3 regions of the Serratia sp. TSA_7 genome follow, and region 2 is predicted to be linked to each of the others. Evidence: riboswitches for the same ligand, from Rfam matches in the RefSeq annotation. Region 2 holds a riboswitch; each other region holds the start of a gene.
What was found. Region 2 has a riboswitch for thiamine pyrophosphate ahead of thiB (thiamine ABC transporter substrate binding subunit). Riboswitches for the same ligand answer to the same signal wherever they lie in the genome.

Region 1 (6,161 bases), on a different contig from region 2:
GTCAGGTGCCCCAGGCGCAGATCGCCGGGCGCATTTTCGCCGCCCATTTTGGTCGGCACCCAGCCGGGATCGACCGCGCTACTGACCACGCCCGGCCAACGCCGGGCTACGGCGGCGGCGAGCGCCGTCACCCACAGTTTGCTGTCCGAATAGGAGACGGCCGCGTGCCCGCGCCAGTCCACCTTTTCCAACGCGGCGCGGCCGTCAAAATGCATGCTGCTGCTCAAATACACCAAACGCGACGGGCGAGCGATAAGCGCCGTCAGCAGATAAGGCGCAATCACGTTGACCGCCAACACCTGCGGCCCGGTGAAGACACCGGCATTGTGAATGACCGCATCCGGACGCCCGATGCGGTTCACCTGTTCGGCCACCTCTCGGGTCTGCTGCAGATCAGACAAATCGCCGGTGACCGCCAGCGCGCCGCGGTCCAGCAAATCGCGCACGCCGTGAAGCCGGCCTGGCTCGCGCGCGTGAACGATCACCTGATGCCCTTCGCCCAGCAAGGTTTCCGCTGCCGCGCGCCCCAGCCCGTCCGCCGAGCCGGTAATGAAAATACGAGACATGGCCAGCTTCCTTTTATTGTTGAGACATCAACGCCAGCCCAGCGCCGGAGCGACATGGGTGAGGATCGACTCAATCACGTGCGCGTTGTAATCGACGCCCAACTGGTTAGGCACGGTTAACAGCAAGGTGTCCGCCTCGGCAATGGCTTCGTCCTGCGCCAGCTGTTTGATCAGTTCTTCCGGTTCGGCGGCGTAGCTGCGGCCAAAAATCGCCCGGGTTTGCTGGTCGATATACCCGACCTGATCGCCTTCCTTGCCGCTGCCGCCGAAGTAGCTGCGGTCCTGCTGGTTCAACAGCGCAAAGATGCTGCGGCTTACCGACACGCGCGGTTCACGCGGGTGGCCCGCCTCTTTCCAGGCGGCGCGGTAAGCGCGGATCTGCTTGGCCTGCTGAATGTGGAAGGGCTCGCCGGTTTCGTCGTTTTTCAGCGTCGAGCTTTGCAGGTTCATCCCCAGTTTTGCCGCCCACACCGCCGTGGCGTTGGAGCTGGCCCCCCACCAGATGCGATCGCGCAGGCCGGCGGAAAAAGGTTCGATGCGCAGCAGCCCCGGTGGATTGGGGAACATCGGCTGCGGGTTCGGCTCGGCAAAGCCCTCACCGCGCAGCGCGTCGAGCAACACCTCGGTGTGGCGACGGGCCATATCGGCCTCGGTCTCGCCTTCTGCGGGCGTATAGCCAAAATAGCGCCAGCCTTCGATAACCTGCTCGGGCGAACCGCGGCTGATGCCGAGTTGCAGCCGTCCGCCTGAAATCAGATCGGCGGCTCCGGCGTCTTCCACCATATAAAGCGGGTTTTCATAGCGCATATCGATCACGCCGGTGCCGATCTCTATGCGCTGGGTTTTGGCGCCGACGGCGGCCAGCAGCGGGAACGGGGAACTGAGCTGGCGGGCGAAGTGATGCACGCGGAAATAGGCGCCATCCGCCCCGAGCTCCTCTGCGGCGACCGCAAGATCGATGGATTGCAGCAGCGCATCCGCCGCCGAACGGGTGCCGGACTGTGCCGAAGGCGTCCAGTGACCAAAAGAGAGAAAACCGATCTTCTTCATGGGAGTGTTCCTCAGAGTCAACATTACCGGATTACAGTGCAAAAATGCCGCCGCCGGTGCCAGAGAAATCGTCGCGAACCGCACTAAACGAACCGATTGCCGCTCCCGTCGTTCCCCCTCGTCCGAGCATTGTAATCAAAAAGCAAATATCGTATAACAGGCTCCTCCGAGGGGTGTCCTGTTACGGGCTGAGATGGCGCAAGCCGAACCCTTTGAACCTGATCTGGGTCATGCCAGCGAAGGGACGGGTCGGCAATCACTCCCTCGGTCATTGCCTGTTCATACCTCAGCGCGCCCGGATCTCCACTCACTTTTGGAGGTCCCATGTTTACTCCCCTTTTCGATAACGGTCTTTACGGCCGGCTGCGCCAACAGGCAGGCCCGGACTGGCAGGACTACGTTGCTCATCCTTTTATTCGGCAACTGGCCGCCGGCACGCTGCCTGAATCCGCGTTCCGCCGCTATCTGACCCAGGATTATCTGTTCCTGATCCACTTCGCCCGCGCTTACGCCCTGCTGGTGAGCAAGCTGCGCACGCTGCCGGAGATGCGCGCGGCCACTGCTTCGCTCAATGCCATCGTCGCCGAACTGCCTTTGCATCTGGCTTACTGCGCCGGTTGGGGGCTGGGCGAACCCGAGATTGCCGCCGAACCCGAGGTGGCGGAAACCCTGAACTACACCCGCTATGTGCTCGATATCGGCCACTCCGGCGATGCGCTGGATCTGCTGGCGGCGCTGATGCCCTGCGTCGCAGGCTATGCCGAGATTGGCTTGCGCCTGCTTGACGACCCGGCGACGGTGATGGAAGGCAATCCTTACGCCTCGTGGATCCGCAACTATGGCGATAAAAACTATCTGGCCGGCGTGCAGGCGGCCCTCGACCTGCTGGAGAGCGTGGGCCGGCAGCGTGGCGCAGAAAGCCGCTTTGCCGAGCTTGCGGGGATTTTCACCACCGCCACCCGGCTGGAGTCCGCCTTCTGGCAGATGGGGTTGAACGCCTCATGAGTGACCGCATCGCGCCGCCCGGCATTCAGGTGCGGGATCTCAGCCTGCGTTTTGGCCGGCAGGTGATTTTCGATCGGCTGAGTTTTGATATCGCCGGCGGCAGCGTTGTCGCCCTGCTCGGCGCCAGCGGCGCGGGCAAAACCAGCCTGCTGAAGATTATCGCCGGGCTGATGCGGCCCACCGCCGGCGAAGTGACCGGCAGCGATGGCCTGCCGATAGCCGGCCGCATCGCCTATATGGGGCAAAAGGACCTGCTCTATCCGTGGCTGACCGTCGCCGAAAACATCAGCCTCGGTGCGCGGCTGCGCGGTGAAAAAACCGACCGGGAATGGGCCGGGCATCTGCTCGAGCGCGTGGGGCTGAGCGGTTACGCCAAAGCCCTGCCCTCGGCGTTGTCCGGCGGCATGCGCCAGCGCGCCGCCATCGCGCGCACGCTGTATGAACGCCAGCCGATTGTGCTGATGGACGAACCCTTTTCGGCGCTGGACGCCATCACCCGCGCCATGATCCAAACCCTGGCGGCCGAGCTGTTGGCGCAGCATACCGTGCTGCTGATTACCCATGATCCGATGGAGGCCTGCCGCCTGAGCCATCGCCTGCTGGTGCTCTCCCGCTACCCTGCCGGCATTGACGATACGCACGTCATCAGCGGCCTGCCGCCGCGCGCGCCGGACGATCCCCATCTGCTGAAAAGCCAGGGCGAGCTGTTGCAGCAACTGATGAGGGCCGCCGAATGAAGCTACGGGTTGAAAACCGCCTGTCGCGGGTGCGCCGCAGCCTGACGGTGTTCGCCGGTTTACTGCTGCTGTGGTGGCTCATCACGTTGGGCGATATTCCCGCCTTTTTGCTGCCTTCCCCCTCTGCGGTGGCGCAGGCGCTGTGGAGCGGGCGCGCCTATCTTGCTTATCACACGCTGATCACCGCCTCGGAGATTGCCTGCGGGCTGGGGATTGGGGTATTGCTCGGCGCCGCGCTGGCGCTGTGCATGATCTATTCGCCCCGTCTGCAACGCTGGCTGATGCCGCTGGTGCTGACCAGCCAGGCGATACCGGTGTTTGCGCTGGCGCCGCTGCTGGTGCTGTGGTTCGGCTTCGGCATGAGCGCCAAAGTGGCGATGGCGGTACTGGTGATCTTCTTCCCGGTCACCTCCGCATTCTTTGATGGGCTGCGCCGGGTCAATAACGATTATCTCGATCTGGCTCGCACCATGGGCGCTTCCCCCTGGGCGCAACTGCGCCATGTGCGGCTGATGGCGGCGCTGCCGGCCTTTGGTTCCGGGTTGCGCATGGCCGCCGCCGTCGCGCCCATCGGCGCGATTATCGGCGAATGGGTCGGCTCGGCGGAAGGATTGGGCTACGTGATGCTGAACGCCAACGCGCGCATGCAGACCGACGTCTGCTTTGCCGCGCTGTTTATTCTGGTGCTGATGACCGTCTTGCTGTGGATGACGGTGGATGCGCTGCTGCTGCGCCTGATCGACTGGGCGCCGGAAAACGACTGATAACTTTTTAACGACTGGGGTAAGAAATGATCAAGCAAACCTTCTGCGGGCTGATGCTCAGCGCCGCTCTGGCCGGCAATGCTGCCGCCGCCGAAAAACTGACGCTGGTGCTCGACTGGTATATCAATCCCGATCACGCACCCATCATGGTGGCCGAGCAAATTGGCGCCTTCAAGGCCGAAGGCCTCGAGGTCAAGATTGTGCCCCCTTCCGATCCGGCGCTGCCGCCGCGCCTGGTGGCGGCAAAACAGGCCGACCTCGCCATTACCTATCAGCCGCAATTGCACTTCTTCGCCGATCAGGGCCTGCCGTTGGTGCGCGTGGGCACCCTGATTAACTCGCCGCTCAATACCCTGATGACGCTGGATAAAAGCATCACCTCGCCGGCGGATCTCAAAGGCAAAAAAATCGGCTATTCCGTCAGCGGCATCGAGCAGGCCACGCTGGCCACCATGGCCAAGCATGCGCATCTCGACCCGAACGACATGAAGCTGATTAACGTCAATTTCCAACTGACCAGCGCCCTGTTGGCGGGCCAGGTCGATGCGGTAATCGGCGGTTATCGCAACATTGAAGCGCTGGAGCTGAAACTGCAGGGGAAAAATCCGGTGGTGTTCAACGTCGAGGACTACGGCGTGCCGGCCTATGACGAACTGATCATCGTCGCCAACCGCGACGCGGTAGCCGAGCCGAAGATCAGGAAATTCCTCGCCGCGCTGAAAAAAGGCAACGATTATCTGCAGGCTCACCCACAGGAAACCTGGCTGGCCTTCGCCAAAACCCATCCGGAGCTGAACACCGAACTGAACAAGCAGGCGTGGCAAGCGAGCTTGCCGCTGTTCGCCACCGATCCGGCCAAACTGGACACCGCGCGCTACCAGGCTTACGAACAATTCCTGTTCGACAACAAACTGATCAAGAAAATCACCCCGGTGGAACAATACGCCGTGGAACTGCATTAAAGGTTATTCGCGGGGGCGCTGTATGCAGCGCCCCTACCCTTGAACAACGAAAGCCCGTTGCCAGCCGCCTCACGCCGCAGGCGCCACCGTCACCTCGCCCTGCCCGCTGCGCTTCAGCGCCTGCTGCACCAACCCGCTGGCCTTGCATCTTTCCACAAAACAGCGCACATAGGCTGCCCCCTGCTCTTTACCGCGCGGCACCGCCATCGCCTGGTGAATCGCGGTAAAATGCCCGTCCAGCACCCGGTATCCCGGGTTCGCCGCAGCGGCGGCAAGCAGCGGTTGACGCACGCCCGCAGCGGCGTCCAACGCTTGCTCGAAGAATAAGGTGATCGCTGCGGGAGAAGTCTCTGCCCGCACCAGCTGCGCCTGCTTTAAAGTACGCGACAGATACAGGTCATAGGCCGCGCCCTGGCCCACCGCAATGCATATGCCAGGCCTGTCGAGCTCGGCAACCTGCCGATAAGGCGCCTCCTGCGCCACCAGATAGGTGCCCTCAATAATGACGTAAGGCGCACTGAAGGCGATTTGCTCCGCCCGCACCGGTTCGATGGCCATAAAGGCGACATCCCAGGCGGCGGTTTCCAGCGCGGCGAAAACCTTGCCCGCCGCATCATAGGTCACCAGCTCCAGCGCTACGCCCAGCTCATGCGCCAGTGCGCCGGCCAGCGTGACCGACACGCCTTGCGGCTCCCCATCCGGCCCCCATTGCGCCAGCACCGGATTGCCTAAATTGATCGCCGCGCGCAGTACGCCCTGCGGCGCCAAATCATCCAGTACGGCAGTGGAAATGCTCTGCATGTTTTCTCCTGAACAGGTTAATGCGCCTCGCCGGTCTGCAATCAGCGCCATTCATTAATGGTAGAGCCAAATGCCCGGTGAGCAATATTTCAGCGACCCACGCCTCTCAGCAGTGACCAGGGTCACAATATTGTCACAAAATTGTTCATTCGCGCCTGGCGGCCACCCCGCTGTGCAAACGCGCATTGACCCTGGCGCGTTCAATGCGCTATACCCTTCCTCTTTCGCGCTGCGACAGGGCCAGCAGCCTTTGCCAGGGCAGTTAAGATTTTCTTT
Region 2 (6,161 bases):
GGTATTGCTTGTCCGTCATATCGAGGCTACGCCCCACCGTTGCACGTGAGCGCCGCTGGCGGTCATTTGGGCGTGCAGCAAGGCGCGTGTCGTGAGGTTTGGTGGGCCAAATAAGCGGCGCGCAACACAGATGTGCGCTCAAATGGCCCCAGCCCTTCGGGTCGCGCCCCAAAAACCCGTTTTCTGTGTTGGCGGGCTTGCCCATAGCCCACTATGGGCTGCTCCCTTCGTCGGGATAACGGGCTTTTGGGTCTGCGACGGCACCACGGTCAACGGTGGGGCGTAGCCTAAGATCCCACTGGATCAGGTGAGCCAGCATCTCCAGGCGCGCCTGTTCAGGCACCAGGCCCAGCCAGTCGGCGTGCTGGCGGCGCACCGCGCTGAAGTAGCGCTGATAGAACTGTTTTGACAAGAAAGCCTTCATCATTCGCCCTCCCCCTTTCATTGATGAAAATTATCGGCGTAATATGGGGAAAGATAAATTGATGAGTTGATGCCGGAGTGTTCCTCTTTTATGTCTACCTCACGTTTGCAACAACAGTTCATTCGCCTGTGGCAGCGCTGCCACGGCGAGACCACCGACACCACGCTGCAAGAGTTGGCCGAAGTGCTCACTTGCTCGCGCCGTCACGTGCGTTCATTACTCGGCGCCATGCAACAGCAAGGGTGGCTGACCTGGCAGGCGGAATCGGGGCGCGGCAAGCGCTCGCGGCTGACCTTCCACTATACCGGCCTGGCCCTGCAGCAGCAGCGGGCAGAAGAGCTGCTGGAGCAAGACCGCATCGATCAACTGGTGCAACTGGTCGGCGATAAAAACGTGGTACGGCAGATGCTGTTGTCCCAGCTTGGCCGCAGTTTCCGGCAAGGTAAACATATCCTGCGCGTGCTCTACTATCGCCAACTGTACAACCTGCTGCCCGGCTCGGCGTTGCGCCGTTCGGAAATTCACCTGGCCCGGCAGATTTTCAGCGGCCTGACGCGGATAAACGAGGAAAACGGGGAACTGGAGTCGGACCTGTCGCATCACTGGCAGCCGCTGACGCCTTTGCACTGGCGTTTTTATCTGCGCCCGGCGATACATTTTCATCACGGCCGCGAGCTGGAAATGGACGATGTGATTAGCTCCCTCACTCGTCTGATCCCTCAACCGCTGTTTTCGCATATCGAGAGCGTGACCTCACCGACGCCTTTCGTGATTGACGTGCACCTGCACAGCCCCGATTACTGGCTGCCCTGGCTGCTGGGCAGCGTGCCTGCCATGATCCTGCCGCGCGAGTGGCAAAGCATGCCGGAGTTCTCGCGCCATCCTGTGGGCACCGGGCCGTACAGCGTGGTGCGCAACCACCGCAGCCAGATGAAAATTCACGCCTTCGATGACTATTTCGGCTATCGGGCACTGATTGATGAGGTGAATATCTGGGTGTTGCCGGAGCTCACCGAAGAGTTGGTGCATTCCGGCGTGCAGTTGCAGGCGGATGACACCGGCAACAACGAGCTGGAAAGCCGGCTGGAGGAAGGCTGCTATTTCCTGCTGTTCGATCAGCGCTCTCCTTTGGCGGCCGATCCGGCCATTCGCAGTTGGCTGTGCGAGCTGATTAATCCCATCTCGCTGCTGGGCAACGCCGGACCGGTTTATCAACGCTATTGGTCACCGGCCTATGGCATCCTGCCGCGCTGGCATCACAATCGCGCGCTGGCGCAACAACCCAAGCCGGCCGGGCTGAGCGAGTTGACGCTGACCTACTACAGTGAACACTCGGAATTCCACGCCATTCAACAGGCAATTGAACCGCTGCTGGCATTGCACGGGGTGCGACTTAACGTGCAGACGGTGAGCTACGACGCCTGGCATAAAGGAGAAGCCACCAGCGATCTGTGGCTGGGTAGCGCCAACTTCTACCTGCCGCTGGAGTTCTCGCTGTTCGCCACCCTGTATGAGTTGCCATTGATGCAGCACTGCATGAATGAGGATCTCGCCGCAGATGCGGCGCTGTGGCGCGCCAATGCCCTGCCGCTGGCGGATTTTTGCCAACGGTTGGTCAAGGGTCACCAGTTACACCCGCTGTTTCATCATTGGCTGCAACTGCACGGCCAGCGCAGCATGCGCGGTGTGCGAATGAACACCCTTGGCTGGTTTGATTTTAAATCCGCCTGGTTTGCGCCGCCGGAAGCATAAGCGCCTTTCGCCGGCGCCCGTTAATCTCTACAATAGCGCCGTCTCAACGGGGTGCGAAACGGCGGCGGCGCGATGAAAACGCGGCGTGCAGGTTTTGCTGAGAACAAACCCGTCGAACCTGATCCGGTCAATACCGGCGGAGGGATTTGAGCATAGCGACCCGGTTTAATCACCTCGCCCTCAGATACCTTTGCCCCCTTATCTTTCAGGAGTGCAAAGTGGTCAAAAAAAGCCTGCCCTTATTACTGTTGTTGTGTGCCGCTTCGGCGTTTGCCAAGCCCACGTTGACGGTCTACACCTATGATTCCTTCGCGGCCGACTGGGGCCCTGGCCCGGCGGTGAAAAAAGCGTTCGAAGCGGACTGCAACTGCGAGCTGAAATTCGTCGCGCTGGAAGACGGCGTTTCGCTGCTTAACCGCCTGCGCATGGAAGGGAAAAACAGCACCGCCGACGTGGTACTGGGGCTGGACAACAACCTGCTGCAGGCCGCGCAACAAACCGGTTTATTCGCGCCAAGCCGCGTTGACGGCGCCAAACTGAGCGTGCCGGGCGGCTGGCAGGATAAAACCTTCGTGCCTTATGACTACGGCTACTTTGCCTTCGTTTACAACAAAGACAAGTTGAAGAACCCACCAAAAAGCCTGCAGGAACTGGTCAACGGCGATCAAAACTGGAAGGTGATCTACGAAGATCCGCGCACCAGCACCCCAGGCCTGGGCCTGCTGCTGTGGATGCAAAAAGTGTTTGGCGATAACGCGCCGGAAGCCTGGCAGAAACTGGCGAAGAAAACCGTCACCGTCACCAAAGGCTGGAGTGAAGCCTACGGCCTGTTCCTGAAAGGCGAAGGCGATCTGGTGCTCAGCTATACCACCTCCCCGGCTTATCATCTGATCGAAGAGAAGAAAGACAGCTACGCCGCGGCCAACTTCAGCGAAGGCCATTATCTGCAGGTGGAAGTGGCAGGCAAACTCAAGGCCAGCAAGCAGCCTGAACTGGCGGAGCGCTTCATGCAGTTTATGGTGACCCCGGCGTTCCAGAACACCATCCCAACCGGTAACTGGATGTACCCGGTGATCAAGACTCAACTGCCGGCCGGCTTTGAGCAAATGACCGTCCCCCAGACCGCGCTGCAATACAGCGCCGAAGAGGTCGCCAAACAACGCGGTAGCTGGATCCGGGCATGGCAAACCGCCGTCAGCCGCTGATCCCGCACTGGCTCTGGCCGGGGCTGCTGGCCGCCGGCCTGATCCTGGCCGTCGCCGCGCTGGCGATGGGCTCGCTATGGCGACACGCGCCGGAAAGCGATTGGCGCGGCCTGTGGCAGGACAGCTACCTGTGGCACGTAGTCCGCTTTACCTTCTGGCAGGCTTTGCTGTCCGCGCTGATCTCGGTGCTGCCCGCCATCGCGCTGGCACGTGCGCTATACCGCCGCCACTTCCCCGGCCGGCTGTTGCTGCTGCGTCTGTGCGCCATGACGCTGGTGCTGCCGGTATTGGTGGCGGTATTCGGCCTGCTCAGCGTGTATGGCCGACAGGGCTGGCTGGCATCGCTGTGCGGCTGGCTCGGCATCAACTACAGTTTTTCCCCCTATGGTCTGCAGGGCATCCTGCTGGCGCATATGTTCTTCAATCTGCCGCTGGCCGCCCGCCTGCTGCTGCAGGCGCTGGAAAACATTCCGGTCGAACAGCGCCAACTGGCGGCTCAGCTCGGCATGAACGGCTGGCAACAGTTCCGCTTCGTCGAGTGGCCGGCATTGCGCCGCCAGATCCTGCCGAGCGGCGCGCTGATCTTCATGCTCTGTTTCGCCAGCTTCGCCACCGTGCTGTCGCTGGGCGGCGGGCCGCAGGCCACCACCATAGAATTGGCGATCTACCAGGCGCTCAGCTATGACTACGATCTCAGCCGCGCCGCCCTGCTGGCGCTGATCCAGCTGGCCTGCTGTCTGGGGCTGGTAGTGTTCAGCCAGCGGCTGAGCCAGGCGCTGCCGGTCGGCAGCACCCAGGCCCACATCTGGCGCAATCCCGAAGACAGCCTGTGGCGTCGCGCCGGCGATTTTCTGTTGATCGCCGCCGCCCTGCTGCTGCTGCTGCCCCCGCTGCTGGCGGTGATTGCCGATGGCGCCAATCAGACGATGGTCAGCGTCCTGCAGCAGCAGGTGCTGTGGCAAGCGCTGTTCACGTCACTGCGTATCGCCCTCGGTGCCGGCGCGTTGTGCGTGGTGTTGACCATGATGCTGCTGTGGAGTAGCCGAGAACTGAAGCTGCAACAGCGGCTGCGCTGGGGCCAAACGCTTGAACTGAGCGGCATGGTGATTCTGGCGATGCCGGGGATCGTGCTGGCCACCGGTTTCTTCCTGCTGTTGAGCGATACTGTCGGGTTGCCGCAATCGCCCTATGCGTTGGTGATCCTCACCAATGCGCTGATGGCGGTACCCTACGCCCTGAAGGTGTTGGAAAACCCGATGCGAGACCTGGCCGAGCGTTACAACCCGCTGTGCCTGTCGCTGGGTATGCACGGCTGGCAGCGGCTGCGCTGGATCGAGCTGAAAGCGCTGCGCCGCCCGCTGGCGCAGGCGCTGGCTTTCGCCTGCGTGCTGTCGATCGGCGATTTCGGCGTGGTTGCCCTGTTTGGCAACGAGCAGTTCCGCACCCTGCCTTTTTACCTGTATCAGCAGATCGGCGCCTATCGCAGCAATGACGGCGCGGTCACCGCACTGTTGCTCCTGCTGCTGTGCTTCCTGCTGTTTACCCTGATCGAACGCTTACCGGGCCGCCATGCTGACGCTTGAAAAACTGACCTATCTGTATGAACACCTGCCGATGCGCTTTGATCTGCGCATCCGGCCGGGCGAACGTGTCGCGGTGCTCGGCCCCAGCGGCGCGGGCAAAAGCACCTTGCTCAGCCTGATCGCAGGTTTCCTGCCGGCCGCCAGCGGCAAGCTGCTGCTGAACGGCAGCGACCACACCGGCACGCCGCCGGCCAAAAGGCCGGTCTCGATGCTGTTTCAGGAAAACAACCTGTTCGCCCACCTGAGGGTGGCGCAGAACATCGGATTGGGCCTTGACCCCGGGCTGCGGCTGAACGCGGACCAGCAACAACAGTTGGCGCAGATTGCGCGCCAGGTGGGGTTGGAGGAGCATCTGCAGCGCCTGCCGTCGCAGCTTTCCGGTGGCCAGCGCCAGCGCGCAGCCCTGGCTCGCTGCCTGATCCGCCAGCAGCCCATCCTGCTGCTCGACGAGCCTTTCTCGGCGCTCGACCCCGCGCTGCGCAATGAGATGCTGCAACTGTTGCAAGAGGTTTGCGACCAACGCAACCTGACGCTGCTGATGGTGTCGCACAACCTGGATGACGCCGCACGCATCGCGCCGCGCACCCTGTTGGTGGTCGACGGGCGTATTTATTACGACGGCTCCACGCAGGCGCTGCTGGACGGCAGCGCGCCGGAAGCCCGGGTGCTGGGCATTTCGCACAAACCGTGATCTGCAGCGCGTTTTTTATGCTGGGCAAATAAACCTGTTGTGCGAATTTTTCGCCTGTGGTTTTATAAAAACCTGACTTCTATTACTGATGATAAGGTTCCCTGTGATCGCATCCTCGCTGACTTCGACCCTACTAGTTACCGCGCTACCAGCCGCGGTGATGGTCGTCGTGCGTGTGGTGGTGGTCGTCGGCAATGCGCCGTAGGGTCCGAATCAACGCATCGATTCCCAAACCCCGCCGGCGCAAACCGGGCGGGGTTTCTTGTTTTAGCTCCCTGCCCAGAAAAGCGAACCGGCCCTGAGAAAGGATAGGAACATGGCAATTTCGGGCACGCCACATCAAGGCCAACGCTTCACCGGCGCAGAACTGATCGTTCATTTGCTGGAGCGACAGGGCATCACTACCGTAGCCGGCATTCCCGGCGGCGCGGCACTGCCGCTGTATGACGCGCTGAGCCAAAGCACTCGCATTCACCACGTGCTGGCACGCCACGAACAGGGCGCGG
Region 3 (6,161 bases), on a different contig from region 2:
CGGTGGGGATGGTGATCACCGCCACCCAGCTTGGCTGTGCGCTGGCTCTGTTGCTGGTGGTGCCGCTGGGGGATCTGATTAATCGCCACCGGCTGCTGGCGGTACAGCAACTGTTGTTGATGGCCGCGCTGTGCATGGTGGGTTGGGCGCACAGCAGCGTGCTATTGCTGGCGGGCATGCTGTTGGTGGGGCTGCTCGGCACCGCCATGACTCAGGGATTGGTCGCCTTTGCCGCCACCCTGGCGGCACCGCATGAACGCGGGCGGGTAGTGGGCGCGGCGCAAGGCGGGGTGGTGCTGGGCCTGTTGTTGGCGCGCACCTTGTCCGGCTCACTGGCGGATATCGGCGGCTGGCGGGCGGTCTATTTTTTCTCGGCTGCGGTGACGTTGATCCTGTTGCCGGTGTTGTCGCGCCTGTTGCCAACGCCGCGCACGCCGCCGTCGTCGCTCAGTTATCCGGCCTTGCTGCACTCGATGCTGGCTTTATTGCTGCGCGATCGCACGCTGCAAATTCGCGGCATGCTGGCACTGCTGATGTTTGGCGCGTTCAGTATCTTCTGGAGCGCGCTGGTGCTGCCGCTCAGTCAGGCGCCGTTCAATTTTTCACATTCGGTGATTGGCGCCTTCGGTTTGGTCGGGGCGGTGGGTGCGCTGGCGGCGGTGCGTGCCGGGCATCTGGCGGATCGCGGGTTGGGGCAAGTGGCGAGCGGTGTCTGCCTGCTGTTGCTGGTGCTGGCTTGGCTGCCGCTCGGCATGCTGGGGTACGGCCTGGGGTGGCTGGTGGTCGGGATTGTGCTGCTCGATCTGGCCGGGCAGGCGATTCATGTGCTGAACCAGAGCATGATTTTTAGCGCGCACCCGCAGGCCCACAGCCGGTTGGTGGGCTGTTATATGCTGTTTTACGCCGTGGGCAGCGGGCTGGGTGCCTTTGCCAGCACCCATGTCTACGCCGTGGCGGGTTGGCCCGGCGTGTGTTGGTTAGGGGCGGGCGTCAGCCTGGTGGCCTTGCTGTTCTGGTGGCTGACGCTGCGTGGCATGCCGGCCTCAGGCGCGGCGGTAGAGCAATGACAGCCGGAAACCCAGCGCGTCGCACAGCAACTGCGGTGAGGTAAAACCGCTTTCCGTCAGCAGCAATCGGGCGCGCTGTGCCGCTAGCGGATGCCAGTTGCTGCGGGTGCGTTCAATCACCTCACGTGCGCCGTCGAGGGAATGCCCGGCGCTTTGCAGCCAATGCTGATAGTGGCTGACCGGCAGGCCATCCGGCTGGTAGTCGAACAGCAGCAGCGGCGCACCTGGCGACAACCGTGCGGCCAACTGTTGCAGGAAGGCCTGCTTGGCGCCGTCATCGGCAATAAAGTGCAGCACCAGCGAACAAACGGCGGCGTCGTGCAGCGTTTGCGGCGCCTGATCCAACAGTTGCTGGTGGAAGGTGACCCGTGGTTCACAGCCTGCCATTTCCGCTTTGGTGCGTGCAGCCGCCAGCATGCCGGCGGAAGGTTCCACGGCGCTGAAAAGCCATTGCGGGCCGATGCCCGCCAACGCAATCAGTTCGTTGCCGGTGCCGCAACCGGCCAGCAGCAGCCGGGCTTGCGGCGGTAACGCCTGTGCCAGGGTGGCGGTCAGCAGCGACTGGGCGAACTGATAGCCGGGTACCAGCGTCAGAATACGGCGATCGTAGTCTGCCGCCGCAGCGTCCGGGAAACGGGTATCCGTTTGATGTTGCATGTCCATTCCTTGAATAGCCTGTAAGAGGTAAACCGGAGGATAATCTTTAACGCAAATGAAATCCATTCGCATTGTTGCATGGGCGCAGGGCAGTGCTGAAAGGTTCTCGGCTCACAGCTGCTGACTTGGTTGCCTCTTTCTCTTATCCCACTCATTTCGCCATTCTTACCTTTAGGGTTTGTCTGGCGCCTCACACAAACCTAACCGCATGCATTAGCCAAACCGATTTAGCAATATAGCGGCACGGCCACTCATCAGCCGCAGCGCGTCACATTTTGCCGCGCTCACCGCTCCTGCCGCCGTCGTTCCCGGCATGGGGGAGCTTACTTGCTAAGAGGAAATCATTATGACAAACGTAAATTACAAACCGACCATTTGGACCCGAGCAGAGGCGCTGAAAGTTAACGAAAAGGATCCGACCACCACGCAACCTTTGGTGAGCGCCGATTTTCCGGTAATGAGCGACAGCGTGTTCATCTGGGACACCATGCCGCTGCGCACCCTGGATGGCACCGTGGTCTCCGTCAACGGCTGGTCAGTGATTTTGACGCTGACCGCCGATCGCCATCCGCATGACCCGCAGTATATTGATGGCAATGGCAATTACGACATCAAGCGTGACTGGGAAGATCGCCACGGCCGTGCACGCATGTGTTACTGGTATTCCCGTACCGGCAAAGACTGGATCTTCGGCGGCCGGGTGATGGCGGAAGGGGTTTCACCGACGACGCGTGAATGGGCCGGTACCCCGATCCTGTTGAATAACGAAGGCGACATCGACCTGTATTACACCTGCGTGACGCCGGGTGCCACCATTGCCAAAGTGCGCGGTCGCATTGTGACGTCGGATGACGGCGTGCAACTGCAGGACTTCAACGAGGTGAAATCGTTGTTCGAGGCCGATGGGGTGTATTACCAGACCGAAGCGCAGAATGCCTACTGGAACTTCCGTGACCCAAGCCCGTTTATCGATCCGCAGGATGGCAAGCTGTATATGGTGTTCGAAGGCAACGTAGCCGGCGATCGCGGTTCGCATGTGGTTGGCCCGGATGAGTTGGGGCTGGTGCCGCCGGGCCATGAAGCGGTGGGCGGCGCACGTTTCCAGGTGGGCTGCATCGGCCTGGCGGTGGCGAAGGATCACAGCGGTGAAGAGTGGGAGATTTTGCCGCCGCTGGTCACGGCGGTGGGTGTCAACGATCAGACCGAACGTCCGCACTATGTGTTCCAGGACGGCAAGTATTACCTGTTCACCATCAGCCATAAATTCACCTATGCCGAAGGTCTGACCGGGCCGGATGGGGTGTACGGTTTCGTCAGCGATCGTCTGACCGGGCCTTACACGCCGATGAACGCCTCAGGTCTGGTACTGGGTAACCCGCCGGAACAGCCTTTCCAGACGTATTCGCATTGCGTGATGCCGAATGGTTTGGTGACGTCGTTTATCGACAGCGTGCCGACCGTCGGCGAGGATTACCGTATCGGCGGAACTGAGGCGCCAACGGTACGGATTGTGCTGGAAGGCGACCGTTCCTTTGTACGCGAGGTCTATGATTACGGTTATATCCCTGCAATGCAGGATATCGTTTTGCAAGGGTAACCTGCGGCTTGTAGCCTGAGCCGCTCCAGAGGCCTGACGATGTCAGGCCTTTTCAGGTTTGGCTCACAGCGGATGAGGCTATTTTTTAGGCGAGTGCAGCAGGTAGTATTCTTCGCCGCCGTCGTTGCCGGTGGTTATCTTTTGCCAGCCATGCTTATGGTAAAACGCCAGCGCCTTCTCGTTTTTCACCAGGCATTTCAGCGAGCCGATGGCGGTAAAGGTTCGTTCCGCCGCTTGCAGCAGGGCCGTGCCGACGCCGCGTGGCGGCAAGTGAGGATCGACATACAGGTTGTGAATAAAGTTATCCTGGCGATAAATCGACACGAATCCCAGCAGTTTTCCCTGATCTTCCGCCACCCAGATATCCTCGCCCAGCGTCGAGCGGTCGAAATCCTCCAGCCGGTAATCTTCGGTATCGCGCCAGGTGAACGCCGCCTTGCGCGCAGCCAGATAAAGGGTGCGCAAGAACGGACGATCGGCTTCTCGGTAGGGTCTTATTTGCATGGCAGCTCCTTTTTATTTTTTGACACTATAGCGCGATTGACCTCACCGGCAGCAACCCCAATAATGGCCTCCTTGACTCGGGGTGCCCCAAGGGGCTGAGATTTTACCCGTATTACCTGATCTGGATTATGCCAGCGTAGGGAAGTCTCGGTGCCCCAACCGGTACCTGCCTTCTTGAACGCCGGTTGGGAGGAATATGTTCGCTCGACCTGATGCTTTACCCGGCGCCCGCGCCGCGGCCTGTCTGACCCAATTCAAACAACAGCCCCCGCTGATTCACTGCCTGACCAACGAAGTGGTGCAGGAGCTGACGGCTAACGTATTGCTGGCGCTTGGCGCTTCCCCGGCGATGGTGGTGGAACCGACCGAAGCGGCGCAGTTCAGCCAGATGGCGAGTGCCCTGTTAATCAATATCGGTACTCTCAATGCCTCGCGCGCCGAATCCATGCTGGCGGCGGTAGAAGCCGCCAATTTGGCGGGAACGCCCTGGACGCTGGATCCGGTGGCGGTAGGCGGGTTGGCGTACCGCACCGCCTTTGCCCGTCGTTTGCTGGGCGAGAAGCCGGCGGCGATCCGGGGCAACGCGTCTGAAATTATGGCGCTGAGCGGCCGGCAGAGCGCCGGGCGCGGCGTAGACAGCACCGACGACTCGCTGGCGGCTTTGCCGGCGGCACGAGAACTGGCGCAGCTCAGCGGCGCGGTGGTGGCGGTAACCGGCGTGGTGGATTACATCACCGATGGCCGGCGCGACTGGGCGGTCGCCGGTGGCGATGCGCTGATGACGCGGGTGGTGGGCACAGGTTGCGCGCTTTCGGCGGTGGTGGCGGCATTTTGCAGCCTGCCGGGCGATCGGCTGGACAACGTCGCGACCGCTTGCCGGGTGATGTCGCTTTGCGGCGAGCGGGCCACGCACCGGGCTGCGGGGCCGGGCAGCTTTACCCCGGCGTTCCTCGACGCCCTGTATCAACTGCGTGCGGAGGAGCTGCAATGAAACGGATTAACGCTTTGACCATCGCCGGCACCGATCCGAGCGGCGGCGCCGGCATCCAGGCCGATCTGAAAGCCTTTTCTGCCTTGGGGGCTTACGGCACTTCCGTGATCACCGCGCTGGTGGCGCAAAATACCCGTGGCGTGCAGTCGGTATATAACATCGATCCGGCGTTCGTCGCCGCCCAGTTGGATTCGGTATTCAGCGACGTGCGCATCGACAGCGCCAAGATCGGCATGCTGGCCAACGCCGATATCGTGCAGGCGGTGGCCGAACGCCTGCGGCATTACCGGCCGCCGTTCGTGGTGCTGGACACGGTGATGCTGGCGAAAAGCGGCGATCCCTTGCTGGCGCCGGAGGCGGTAGAGTCTATCCGCCGCGAACTGCTGCCGCAGGTGTCGATCATCACGCCGAACCTGCCGGAGGCGGCGGCTCTGTTGGCGTGCGCCCCGGCGGAAAATGAGCACCAGATGCGCGAACAGGGCCGGGCGTTGCTGGCCATGGGGTGCCAGGCGGTGCTGATGAAGGGCGGCCACCTCAGCGAAAACGAAAGCCCGGACTGGTTGTTCAGCGCAGAGCAGGAACTGCGCTTCACTGCACCGCGCGTAGCGACTCGTCATACGCACGGCACCGGCTGCACGCTCTCCGCCGCGCTGGCTGCGCTGCGCCCGCGCCATGAAGACTGGGCCGGCACGGTCGCCGCCGCCAAGGACTATCTGCAAAAGGCGTTGCAGCAGGCAGATACCCTGGAAGTGGGGCACGGCATCGGGCCGGTGCATCATTTTCACGCGTGGTGGTGATTCAACTTTTTGCCGTTGTTGTGGTCAGACTGGATCCATGCCCGGCGTTTGCCGGGTACGAGCGGATTTAACCAAGGGAGAAGGCCATGACAGGACAAAACGCACTTCGCTGCGCCATCTTCGGCGCGTTACTCAGCCTCAGTGCGGGCAGCGTTGCCCAGCAGATTGTCACCACCTCGGACGTGATCCAGCAGCCGGGTTATCAAACCAGCTGGCAGAACATGGTGAAGGGGCAGGCTCGCCTGCCGGGCTGGGCGCGCAAGGGGATGGGCACTTCCACTCCGGCGCAAAGCCTGAGCTGGAAGGGGCAGAACTACCTGGTGGGTAATCTGTGCAAGCCGCACGATTGCGCCAACAACTTTTTGATTGTGGCGTTTAAAGAAGACAAATCCCAGGCCTGGGGCGTGCGGGTAGAGGTCGCCAACAAACCGGAAGCGATCGATCATCCAAAGAAATACGCCAAGTACCAATGGCTGGGCAAGCCGAACGAAGACATGAAGGCGCTGCTGAAAAAACAGTTCGAGAGCAATCCCGACTGGAAATAAAAC

Region 1: another riboswitch for thiamine pyrophosphate. It lies ahead of ACUTQW_RS08895 (TenA family protein); the one in region 2 lies ahead of thiB (thiamine ABC transporter substrate binding subunit).
Region 3: another riboswitch for thiamine pyrophosphate. It lies ahead of thiM (hydroxyethylthiazole kinase); the one in region 2 lies ahead of thiB (thiamine ABC transporter substrate binding subunit).

What each region holds. Positions count from the first base shown of each region.
Region 1 covers NZ_JBQZFU010000001.1:1,872,105-1,878,265, forward strand. The annotation lists gene ACUTQW_RS08885 (SDR family NAD(P)-dependent oxidoreductase) at 1-566, opposite strand, end outside; gene ACUTQW_RS08890 (LLM class flavin-dependent oxidoreductase) at 594-1,616, opposite strand; TPP riboswitch at 1,776-1,878, shown strand; gene ACUTQW_RS08895 (TenA family protein) at 1,941-2,621, shown strand; gene ACUTQW_RS08900 (ABC transporter ATP-binding protein) at 2,618-3,358, shown strand; gene ACUTQW_RS08905 (ABC transporter permease) at 3,355-4,122, shown strand; gene ACUTQW_RS08910 (ABC transporter substrate-binding protein) at 4,149-5,084, shown strand; gene ACUTQW_RS08915 (ABC transporter substrate-binding protein) at 5,154-5,885, opposite strand.
Region 2 covers NZ_JBQZFU010000003.1:391,124-397,284, reverse strand. The annotation lists gene sgrT (glucose uptake inhibitor SgrT) at 212-427, opposite strand; gene sgrR (HTH-type transcriptional regulator SgrR) at 515-2,176, shown strand; TPP riboswitch at 2,214-2,339, shown strand; gene thiB (thiamine ABC transporter substrate binding subunit) at 2,395-3,381, shown strand; gene thiP (thiamine/thiamine pyrophosphate ABC transporter permease ThiP) at 3,357-4,964, shown strand; gene thiQ (thiamine ABC transporter ATP-binding protein ThiQ) at 4,951-5,655, shown strand; gene ivbL (ilvB operon leader peptide IvbL) at 5,744-5,860, shown strand; gene ilvB (acetolactate synthase large subunit) at 5,972-6,161, shown strand, end outside.
Region 3 covers NZ_JBQZFU010000007.1:124,684-130,844, reverse strand. The annotation lists gene ACUTQW_RS19870 (MFS transporter) at 1-1,067, shown strand, start outside; gene ACUTQW_RS19865 (class I SAM-dependent methyltransferase) at 1,044-1,724, opposite strand; gene ACUTQW_RS19860 (glycoside hydrolase family 68 protein) at 2,071-3,321, shown strand; gene ACUTQW_RS19855 (GNAT family N-acetyltransferase) at 3,400-3,825, opposite strand; TPP riboswitch at 3,894-3,985, shown strand; gene thiM (hydroxyethylthiazole kinase) at 4,022-4,816, shown strand; gene thiD (bifunctional hydroxymethylpyrimidine kinase/phosphomethylpyrimidine kinase) at 4,813-5,613, shown strand; gene ACUTQW_RS19840 (inhibitor of vertebrate lysozyme family protein) at 5,700-6,158, shown strand.